3 regions of the Rossellomorea sp. NPDC071047 genome follow, and region 2 is predicted to be linked to each of the others. Evidence: riboswitches for the same ligand, from Rfam matches in the RefSeq annotation. Region 2 holds a riboswitch; each other region holds the start of a gene.
The links. Region 2 has a riboswitch for S-adenosylmethionine ahead of ACQKFO_RS13635 (O-acetylhomoserine aminocarboxypropyltransferase/cysteine synthase family protein). Riboswitches for the same ligand answer to the same signal wherever they lie in the genome.
Positions count from the first base shown of each region.

Region 1: it holds a riboswitch for S-adenosylmethionine, as region 2 does, so the genes downstream of both, ACQKFO_RS12675 (methionine ABC transporter ATP-binding protein) here and ACQKFO_RS13635 (O-acetylhomoserine aminocarboxypropyltransferase/cysteine synthase family protein) in region 2, are expected to answer to the same signal.
Region 3: it holds a riboswitch for S-adenosylmethionine, as region 2 does, so the genes downstream of both, ACQKFO_RS05320 (Fur-regulated basic protein FbpA) here and ACQKFO_RS13635 (O-acetylhomoserine aminocarboxypropyltransferase/cysteine synthase family protein) in region 2, are expected to answer to the same signal.

Region 1 is NZ_JBNNJT010000003.1:122,717-125,996, forward strand. It holds gene ACQKFO_RS12665 (MetQ/NlpA family ABC transporter substrate-binding protein) at 1-456, opposite strand, end outside; gene ACQKFO_RS12670 (methionine ABC transporter permease) at 472-1,140, opposite strand; gene ACQKFO_RS12675 (methionine ABC transporter ATP-binding protein) at 1,137-2,159, opposite strand; SAM riboswitch class I at 2,309-2,415, opposite strand; gene ACQKFO_RS12680 (SCP2 sterol-binding domain-containing protein) at 2,528-2,878, opposite strand; gene ACQKFO_RS12685 (thioredoxin family protein) at 3,157-3,280, opposite strand, start outside.
Region 2 is NZ_JBNNJT010000003.1:344,734-348,013, forward strand. It holds gene metX (homoserine O-acetyltransferase MetX) at 1-429, opposite strand, end outside; gene ACQKFO_RS13635 (O-acetylhomoserine aminocarboxypropyltransferase/cysteine synthase family protein) at 510-1,805, opposite strand; SAM riboswitch class I at 2,055-2,174, opposite strand; gene ACQKFO_RS13640 (trans-sulfuration enzyme family protein) at 2,270-3,280, opposite strand, start outside.
Region 3 is NZ_JBNNJT010000001.1:999,925-1,003,204, reverse strand. It holds gene spoIIP (stage II sporulation protein P) at 1-877, shown strand, start outside; gene ACQKFO_RS05325 (TVP38/TMEM64 family protein) at 960-1,529, opposite strand; gene ACQKFO_RS05320 (Fur-regulated basic protein FbpA) at 1,750-1,965, opposite strand; SAM riboswitch class I at 2,071-2,178, opposite strand; gene ACQKFO_RS05315 (protoporphyrinogen oxidase) at 2,413-3,280, shown strand, end outside.

The DNA of each region.
Region 1 (3,280 bases), 220 kb from region 2:
ACCTTTTTTCTCTAATAATGTAAGGATACGTCCATGATCCGATACAGAGTTACTCATTAAGATGGTAGCACCTTCAGGAAGCTCCTCTAGAGATTTGTATTTCTTAGAATAAACGCCGATCGGCTCAATATGAATTCCGCCTGCATTGACAAAATCATATTCATTTTCTTTCATTTGCAAGTCCATATAAGGCGTGGTTTGGAAATAGTTTGCGTCAATATCACCATTATCCAGATCTTTATTAGGGAGGATATAGTCCTGATACGTTTCAATTTGCAAGTCGATCCCTTTTTCTTCTAAGACAGGCTTCACTTTTTCAAGGATTTCAGCGTGTGGAATATTAGAAGCTCCTACTACCAATTCCTTTTCATCTTTTCCAGAACCTGAATCACTTCCACATGCGGCCAACCCAAAAATACTTGTTGCTGCTATAACTCCTGCTACCCATTTTTTCATTTAATTTCTCTCCTTCTATCGTTTATCTAATTTATTTGTAAAGAAATCACCCAGTATCTGAATCGCAAACACAATGAGTAAAATCATAATGGTTGCGGCCATCGTCACGTCTTCCCTGCTTCGTTGAAAGCCATCTAAATAAGCTAAATTCCCAAGTCCGCCAGCTCCGATGACCCCGGCCATTGCCGTGTATCCGACAAGGGCGATGGCAGTCACCGTAATTCCTGAAATCAAAGCCGGCATGGATTCTGGTATGAGTACTTTCCATATAATTGTGCTAGTCTTTGCCCCCATCGCTTTCGCGGCTTCGATAACGCCTTTGTTCACTTCTCTTAAAGCTATTTCTACCATACGGGCGTAAAACGGAGCAGCTCCGATAATCAGTGCCGGCAGAGCTGCATTCGCTCCACGGATTGTATCCAATAAAAACTTGGTGAACGGAATCAACAACACGATCAATATAATGAAGGGAATCGATCTGAACACATTTACGACTGCACTTGTAATCGTATATGTCAGTTTGTTATCCCATAGATTGTCCTTAGAAGTAAGGAAGAGCAAAATCCCAAGGATCATTCCGAGTACAAAGGTAATCAATACAGACATACCGGTCATATACAGGGTTTCGAGGGTTGCTTCCCACATCTTCTCCCAATCTACATTTGGAAATAAATTTTCGATCATCCTCTCACCACCTCCACTTGAACCAGTTGCGTTTGAGCATACGCTAATGCATCTTTGATGGTTTGTTCATCCCCATCGAGGTGAACAAATAACGTTCCATAGGCACCTTTTTGGGTTTGGGAGATTTGTCCTTGCAGGATGTTTACATCCAAGTCAAACTTTCTTATCAGGGTGGTGATGAGCGGCTGCTCAGTTGATTCACCTACAAAAGTAAATTTCAGTACTTTTCCATTAGGATATTGCGTCAGTAGGTGATCAATGGTTTCACCCGTTTCCTTTACTTCAGAGACTTCTCTCACGAAACGCTTTGTCACTTGCTCTTGTGGATTTCGGAACACTTCCAATACATCCCCGAGTTCCACGACTTTTCCCTGTTCCATGACTGCAACCCGGTGACAGATCTTCTGAATCACATGCATTTCATGAGTGATCAGGACAATTGTCAGCCCTAAGCGTTTATTAATATCCACCAATAAATCAAGGATTGAATCGGTTGTTTGTGGATCTAAAGCGGAAGTAGCTTCATCACATAGAAGGACATCGGGATTGTTAGCAAGGGATCTTGCAATCCCCACTCGTTGTTTCTGTCCGCCGCTCAGTTGAGACGGATAGGCATCTCCTCTGCCTTCCAAGCCTACAAGCTTTAATAATTCATTAGCTCTTTGGACTCTCTCTTTCTTTGATACTCCAGCAATTTCTAATGGAAACTGGATATTTTCTAATACAGTACGAGACCAAAGGAGATTAAAGTGTTGAAAAATCATGCCTATTGACTGTCTTGCTTCCCTCAGCTGCTTCCCCTTTACCTGGGAAACGATTTGGCCATTCACATCCACTATTCCATCTGTAGGAACTTCAAGACCATTAAGCATCCGGATCAGCGTACTCTTACCTGCCCCACTATAGCCAATCACTCCAAAAATTTCTCCTTGGGCAATATCAATATTGACCCCATCAACGGCTGAGATCGGACCCGATTTTGATTGATATATTTTCTTCACATCTGAAATGGTAATCATGTTGTATTCCACCTTCTTTCGGAGTAAAACGACCTGTTTAATCAGAATTATAGTTGTACTTACCTGATGTTTCATGCTCCTTTTTCTAAAAGCAAAAAAATGCCTTCCTGCGATAAGCAGAAAGGCATAATCATATAGGACTATCCTTTCTCTCATCTTTCAAAGCAAATGCTTTGAGTGAATTGGCACCATTTCAATTTTCATTGACGGTTGCCGGGCTTCATAGGGCACGTCCCTCCACCTCTCTAAATAAGAGTAAAGTATATTATTAAATTATTTGGAATAGTTAAAGACTCTGAAAATTTGCTACAAGAGAGATTCTATCACCGGATATAGAGTGTGTCAATTATTTTTTTGCTACTTGATGTTTAAACTTCAACCGGCTCTTTTTCTCTGGATCTTGTTAGCCAAAGAACTGACTCCACAAATAATAGCGGACGATATCCTCCCCTTACTTCCAGGGATCCGTCCTCAATCAGTTGAGACAACCGTTCTTCCCCCATAAGTAGAGAAATCACTGTTTCCTCCATTCCTTCAATGACGAAATGAGCATCCCTATCCAATTCATCCAACACTGTGCATCCCTTACTCGAAATCGAAATACCGTACAAATTTTTCCCACAATCAAACTGAAGAATAAACGGGCTATCTGGAAATAAGAGTCGTAAGTGATACCTTGAATGACATTGATCTACTAATCCCTCTAAATTTATTCGCATGAATACCCTCCCAGTGAAACTTCTATATAATAACAATTCCACTTTTAGGTATTTTCCCCTCTTATACTTTCTCGACATGTTTTGAACAGGTCCATCTAATTTGTCGAACAGTAAGAATTTGGATGATAACCAGTCAAAAAATGATGTCATTCGCAACATTTCCCGAGAAATATGTCTTCGTATGTAGAAAGAAAATCGTTCTATAATTGGATTTCATAGAAAAATAGGTGAATTTAGACAAATAAAAAAGACCTTCTCCCAAAAGGTCTCTTATCCCTCTAGCTATCCGCGGTTTTGTTTAAGGTTTCATATAAAAATGGCACGGATTGAAAGGCATAAATCCTTTCCTGTTCGACGCCATCTTTAAATAAAAGTAGACAGGGTACACTTTCGATGGATTGC
Region 2 (3,280 bases):
TGATCCTCCGATGACCGCTTCGATGTGGTCGATTGACAGTTTTTGGAGTGCTTTATATTGGCCATGGACCATGTCCCTTATCGTAATACTCGGGAAGTCCGGACCGTAACGCTCTCCCGTATGTTGATTGGTGGACGTCGGTCCCGTGCTTCCTTCACATCCTCCTAAGACATTAAAGGCAATCACATTAAAATGTTCGGTATCAATATACGACCCCTGACCAATCAGTCCATCCCACCAGCCGCGGTCCTCACTCGCCCCCTTTACGATATGGGTCCCGGTGAGGGCATGGCAAACCAGGATGGTCGGTCCGTCTTTGTTTCCTGTTCGTTCATACGTAAGATCTACATTTTTCAACGTGGTGCCTGACTCTAATGTTAGGGATGGGATGGTAATGGAGCTAACTTCATATGTGCATGGCTTCTCCATTCCTCCACCTCCTTTTTTGGTGTTGTGGCGGGGGGATCAGGATTCCAATCGGTATACCCCCGCTGGTTAAAAATATCCTATTATACCCGTGATGTTTCCAATGCGACTTCAATGGCATGATCCAAGTCCTCAATCAGGTCCTTCGCTGACTCTAATCCAACAGAAAGTCTCACAAGATCCTCGGTTACCCCTGTCGCACGGATTTCCTGGTCATTTAATTGCTGATGGGTCGTGGAAGCCGGATGGATGATCAGTGATTTCGCATCCCCTACATTGGCAACATGGGACCAAAGGGAAATGTTATCGACTACTTTCCGTCCGGAATCCCTTCCACCTTTAATTCCAAAGACGACGATGGACCCCGCTCCATTTTTCAAGTATTTTTGAGCAAGTTTATGGGACGGATGCTGCGGCAATCCCGGATAGGATACCCACGCAACGCCATTATGCTGATCTAAATGCTCTGCGATCTTCAAGGCATTCTCTGTATGACGTTCGATGCGAAGGTGCAGCGTTTCTAATCCCTGTAACAGAAGGAATGCGTTCTGTGGACTTAAGCACGCTCCCAAATCCCGAAGCAGCTGCACTCTTAATTTTGTAATGAAGGCAGCCGGCCCCACATCCTGTGCGTAGCGAAGTCCATTATAGCTCCGGTCCTCTTCCGTGAATCCCGGGAATTTTTCATGATTCCAATCGAATTTCCCACCGTCTATGACGACTCCCCCGATTGCCGTTCCATGACCACCAATCCATTTTGTTGCAGAGTGGATGACGATATCAGCTCCATACTCGATCGGCTTACATACATATGGAGTGGCAAAGGTATTATCGATGATCAGCGGGATGTGATGGTCGTGAGCCACTTTTGCTACCTCTTCAATATCAAGCACATGTAGACTTGGATTTCCGATTGTCTCAGCGAATACGGCTTTCGTTTTAGGAGTGATCGCTTTGCGGATATTTTCCGGGTCAGTCGGATCTACAAAATGAACCTTTATTCCGTATTTCGGAAGAGTGGTAGAGAATAAATTATAGGTTCCACCGTAAAGATTGGTAGCTGCTACAATTTCATCACCTGCTCCGGCGATATTCAAGATTGATAGAGAAATAGCAGCCATCCCGGATGAAACCCCTAGTGCTCCGATTCCTCCTTCTAAAAGAGAGAGGCGCTTCTCCAGTACATCGACCGTCGGGTTCATGATACGGGTATAGATGTTGCCTGGCTCTTCAAGGGCAAATAATTTAGCCGCATGATCACTGTTATCGAAAACGTAGGATGTTGTTTGGTAAATGGGCACCGCTCTTGAACCTGTGGATGGATCTGGCTCCTGGCCACCGTGAAGCAGTAGTGTGTCGAAATCGAATGATTTTGTCATTGGGAATTCCTCCTAAAATGGTTTTTTGGGATTGGGATTGGGTTTGTTTAAATGTTAGTTGACATATTCAGCTGTTAGAAAAGATGTTTTTTTCAGCTGCTGAAATTTCTCAAAAAATCAGCAGCTGATATCTCCAAACATTCTTGCTGAACACCCCCAATGTCTGAAATGTGTTTTACTAAGAAGATAGAAGAGGAAAAAACAAAAAAACCTCTTCCTAAGAAGAGGGTCTAATTTAATAGGGTCCTCCTCTTATCTTTCAGGCAGATCGCCTGCAGGAATTAGCACCTTTTCATGTGACGCATTATTGCGCACATGAAGGTTGCCGGGTTTCATCGGGCCTAGTCCCTCCACCTCTCTGGATAAGAGCATGTAGTTGTCAATGTGAAAATTCTTGCGTTGAGATGAATTATAAGGGGTAACCAACCTCGACGTCAAGAGTATTTTTAGAATTTTTACATTATTTAATTTTTAACCGAAGCTGCAATCGCTTGGTTAAATTGCACGACGATGTCTTCCCCGTCTTCAATACCTAACGATATGCGCACGACATGTGTGTTTATTCCGAGTTTTTCCTGAGCATCCTTCGGTAGAGCACGGTGAGATGTTCCCAATGGGTAGGAAACCGTCGTCTCTACACCGGCGAGGGAAGGAATGATTTTAATCCATCCAAGTGATTTGAAGAATGTGCTGATATCGCATGTGCTGGATAGTTCGATCGTAACGATAGCGCCATTTCCCTTATCCGATAAATCGGTTGGGTAATAGACTCCCTTCACAAATTCATTTGAACGAAGGTCCGCCGCCAGAACTTCTGCATTACTTGCTTGGGTTCCCATTCGAAGAGCGAGTGTTTTTGCCCCTCTGCAAGTCAGCCACGCTTCAAATGGACTCAAGTTCGACCCGATGTTGACAACTTTCTCTCTCGCTTTTTGAACAAGCTCTTCTTTTCCCACGACGACTCCTGCTGTGATATCACTGTGTCCACCGATATATTTCGTGGCACTGTGAGCGACCAGGTCGACCCCTTCCAGGAAAGGCCGGCGCAGAAACGGTGTGGCAAATGTGTTGTCGATCATGGTTTTCAGATTATGTTTCTCAGCAAGTTCAACTATTCTTGAAATATCTTCTACCCGCATAAACGGGTTCGTCACCGTCTCACTGTATAGGAGTTTCGTTTGTGGTGTTAGAGCCTCCTCGATCTCTTCAACACTCGTAAAATTCACAAAAGAAGTAGATATGCCAAATGTCTTAAGCTCTTCTTTTAACATATGAAACGTACCGCCGTATAAATCCTCGGCAGCAATGATATGGTCCCCTGATTGCACAACAGCGAGGATTCCTACAAGAATGGCCGATAATCCAGAAGAGGTAGCGACACCTGCTGGAGCTCCTTCCAAGTCTGCCACCATTTTACCAAGCTCGTCTGTATTCGGGTTTCCCGTTCTTGTGTAGAGATACGGAGACTTTCCTTC
Region 3 (3,280 bases), on a different contig from region 2:
GAATGTTTCACTCCTTGATCCGCGAAGTTTATTTGGAAGGGAAATCCCAGGAATCGAAAATTATCATACTCACATAGCCGTTGCGGGGAAGGGGACGGACATTACGAACCTCCCAAATGAATCACCGGCTCCAACAGAAGATCAGTTGAAAGATCAGGAAATCGATCAGAGTCAAATTGATCAGGCAAACAACAACTCAGGAGACGGAGTACAAGAGATTGATGAAAAATCCGTCTACATCTATCATTCACATAGCTGGGAAGCGTTCAGCCCGCTAATCAAAAATAACGATTCGAAAGATCCAGCGAGTACCAACGAGAAGGTCAACGTCATCGCTGTAGGATCCAAATTAAAGCAAGAGCTTGAAGCAAGGGGGATTGGGGCAGTTCAGGATAAGACAGATGTAAACAAAGCACTCAAAGACAAGTCATGGACATATTTTGAATCCTATCAGTTATCAAGGGGACTAGTACAAGAAGCCATTGCCCAAAACGATGATTTAACGTACCTGATCGATATCCATCGTGACTCTCAGCCGCGGAGCATCACGACCAAAACCATTAATGGTAAAAACTATGCCCGCTTATTTTTTATCGTAGGGAAAGAAAACAAAAACTTTGAAAAGAACCTTAAGATCGCAAAGGAATTGAATGCTAAACTGGAGGAAAAATATCCTGGCATCAGCCGGGGAGTTTTCATCAAAACAAGAGCAGAAGGTAACGGAGTTTACAATCAGGACCTAACCGAGAGAGCCATGTTACTTGAGTTTGGCGGAGTGGAAAATAATTTAGTGGAATTGTATAACTCTACAGAAGCGTTCGCGGAAATCTTTGCAGAATATTACAAGAAGGATGCTGTCGAGGTAAATGCACAATAAGTGAAAGGGAGAAAAGACGTACGCCATGTGGTGGACGTCTTTTTTCTTTTCCTGAGGGGAGTGGTGTCCGTAACTGACACAATTATGATTTATTGTTCTTCCACCAACGATATCCCAAATATAGCATCCCAATCACCATCGAACCTGCCAATAAAATGACCGTGCCCTTATCCGCATCCAACACATTCATCACCACGAATGCCTCAATCAACAACGAAGGAATCTTTCCGACAGAACTGATCATAGAAAAAGCAACGATAGAAATAGAGCTAAAGGCAGCGGCAACGGTTACCACACTTGAAGGAACAAATGGAACCATGCGGAACAAGAATAGAAGAAAGATCCATTCCGTACCAGACGCTTCTTTTAATTTAAGAAAGTATTTATTTGACAGAATTTGATCAATACCTGCGAACTTCATTCCTTTTCGGTACAAATAAAAACTAACAATGGCCCCTAGGGATTCACCAAGTATGGAAATACAGATTCCTGGCCAAAACCCAAATGCAGAAATATTAAAGGCCGTTAAGAAGACACTTGGCAGGAAACCAAGAATACTGATGAGTATATTAATGAATATACTGATGAAAATGAGAGACCAACTATCTAAGCCGATGAATTCGTTCATGAAATGCTGCAGGATGGAAGTCATATATTAATTCCTTTGTAAGAGATAATAGATTATCAGAATAAGACATCTGGATTGTTTTTGAAAGAATTTTTTTGAAAATGGATTAGATAATCGTCTATATATGAATCAACTTTGTTAAAAAACTAGAATCACAACGAGGAGGATGTGCAGTTGAATGCAAACATTTAATTTAACTATAGAAAAAAGGAAGCAGCAATCCACAACCTTGGATTGCTGCTTTTTAACTGCTTAATTTCGCACAATTTTTCCAATGGATGGACCCAACATCGCTATGCGGATGGCATTCCTTTTGAAGATATTCGTATTCATCCTCAAGTTCTTGCAACGTCAGCTCGAATAATTGTTTGTCCCCTTTTTTGAAAATGTTGTGGACAATTAATTTGTTTATTAACTCATTTTTGCGATTATGAATAGCTTCCTGGAGAATTTCCCCCATGTTTGATCACTCCTCTTATTAGTATTCGAACATTGGAAGTGGCTCATTCATTGAAAAGAGCCCTCTTCCTAGTAGATAAGAAGAAGGCTTTATGTATCAAACTTCAACTCATCTTCCAAGCTCAATGCTTGTGGAATTAGCACAGTGTTCTACGATCTAGAATCTGTTGCTGAGGCATCATCGGGCCAGTCCCTCTACCTCTCTGGATAAGTAGCTATATAGTTGTCATGGAATACTTATATTATATATATAAGTATTCATAGTTGTCAACTAGGGATTGAAAGGTGGATATAGTTAATAGGATAGAATAGGGGCATTAAAAATAAAATATAAAGGTTTAACTAACCTTCATTCCGACTTTTTCCCAATTCAGACACAGAATCTTTTTCTAATCAACCAAAAACATGATAATCTGTATACATAAACGCAATTATTGGAGTGAATCGTATGAAGACAGTGGTTGTTATAGGTGGAGGAATTACAGGATTAACAGCTCTGTACCATCTTCAAAAAATGTCCAAAGAACGAGAAATAGATATTGAGTTAATCTTAATCGAGCGAGATCGGCAGCTTGGCGGCAAAATTAGAACCATAAGAGAAGGCGAATTCATTATGGAAGCAGGAGCAGATTCCATCGTAGCCCGAAATGAAGGGGTTCTTTCTCTAGTTGAAGAACTTCAACTTCAAGAGGATCTGGTCTATAATGAAACAGGCACATCCTACATATATACAAATGGCGAATTACACGAGATTCCCCAAGATACGATATTCGGAATTCCCATGTCAGTCGAGTCACTTAAAAGTAGCACCCTGGTGTCAGAAGAAGGAAAGATTGACGCTCTTAAAGACCTTGAATCGGAAAATATACATTTTACAAAAGAGAGTTCCATCGGTGAATTTTTAGAAGCATTCCTGGGTAAGGAACTTGTCGTAAAACAGATAGCTCCAGTATTATCAGGGGTTTATTCCGGTAATTTGCATAAACTCACTATGGCATCAACACTTCCGTACTTACTTGATTATAAAAATGATTACGGCAGTATTATTAAAGGTTTATCAGCAAATAAACAAAAATTCCAAGGGGCATCCAAAAAAAAGTTCATCTCGTTTAAAAATGGTTTATCAACCATCATCGAACGGTTAGAAGAAAAATGCTCAGGTGCCACAATTTTAAAAGGTGTAGAAACAAAAGCTTTTCAAAAAACGGGTGATAAATACAAACTCACTCTTAATGGTCATGGCAGCATTCAAGCGGATTATGTAGTTTTCGCAACACCTCATGATGTAACCCAAAAGATACTGACTCATGAACAAC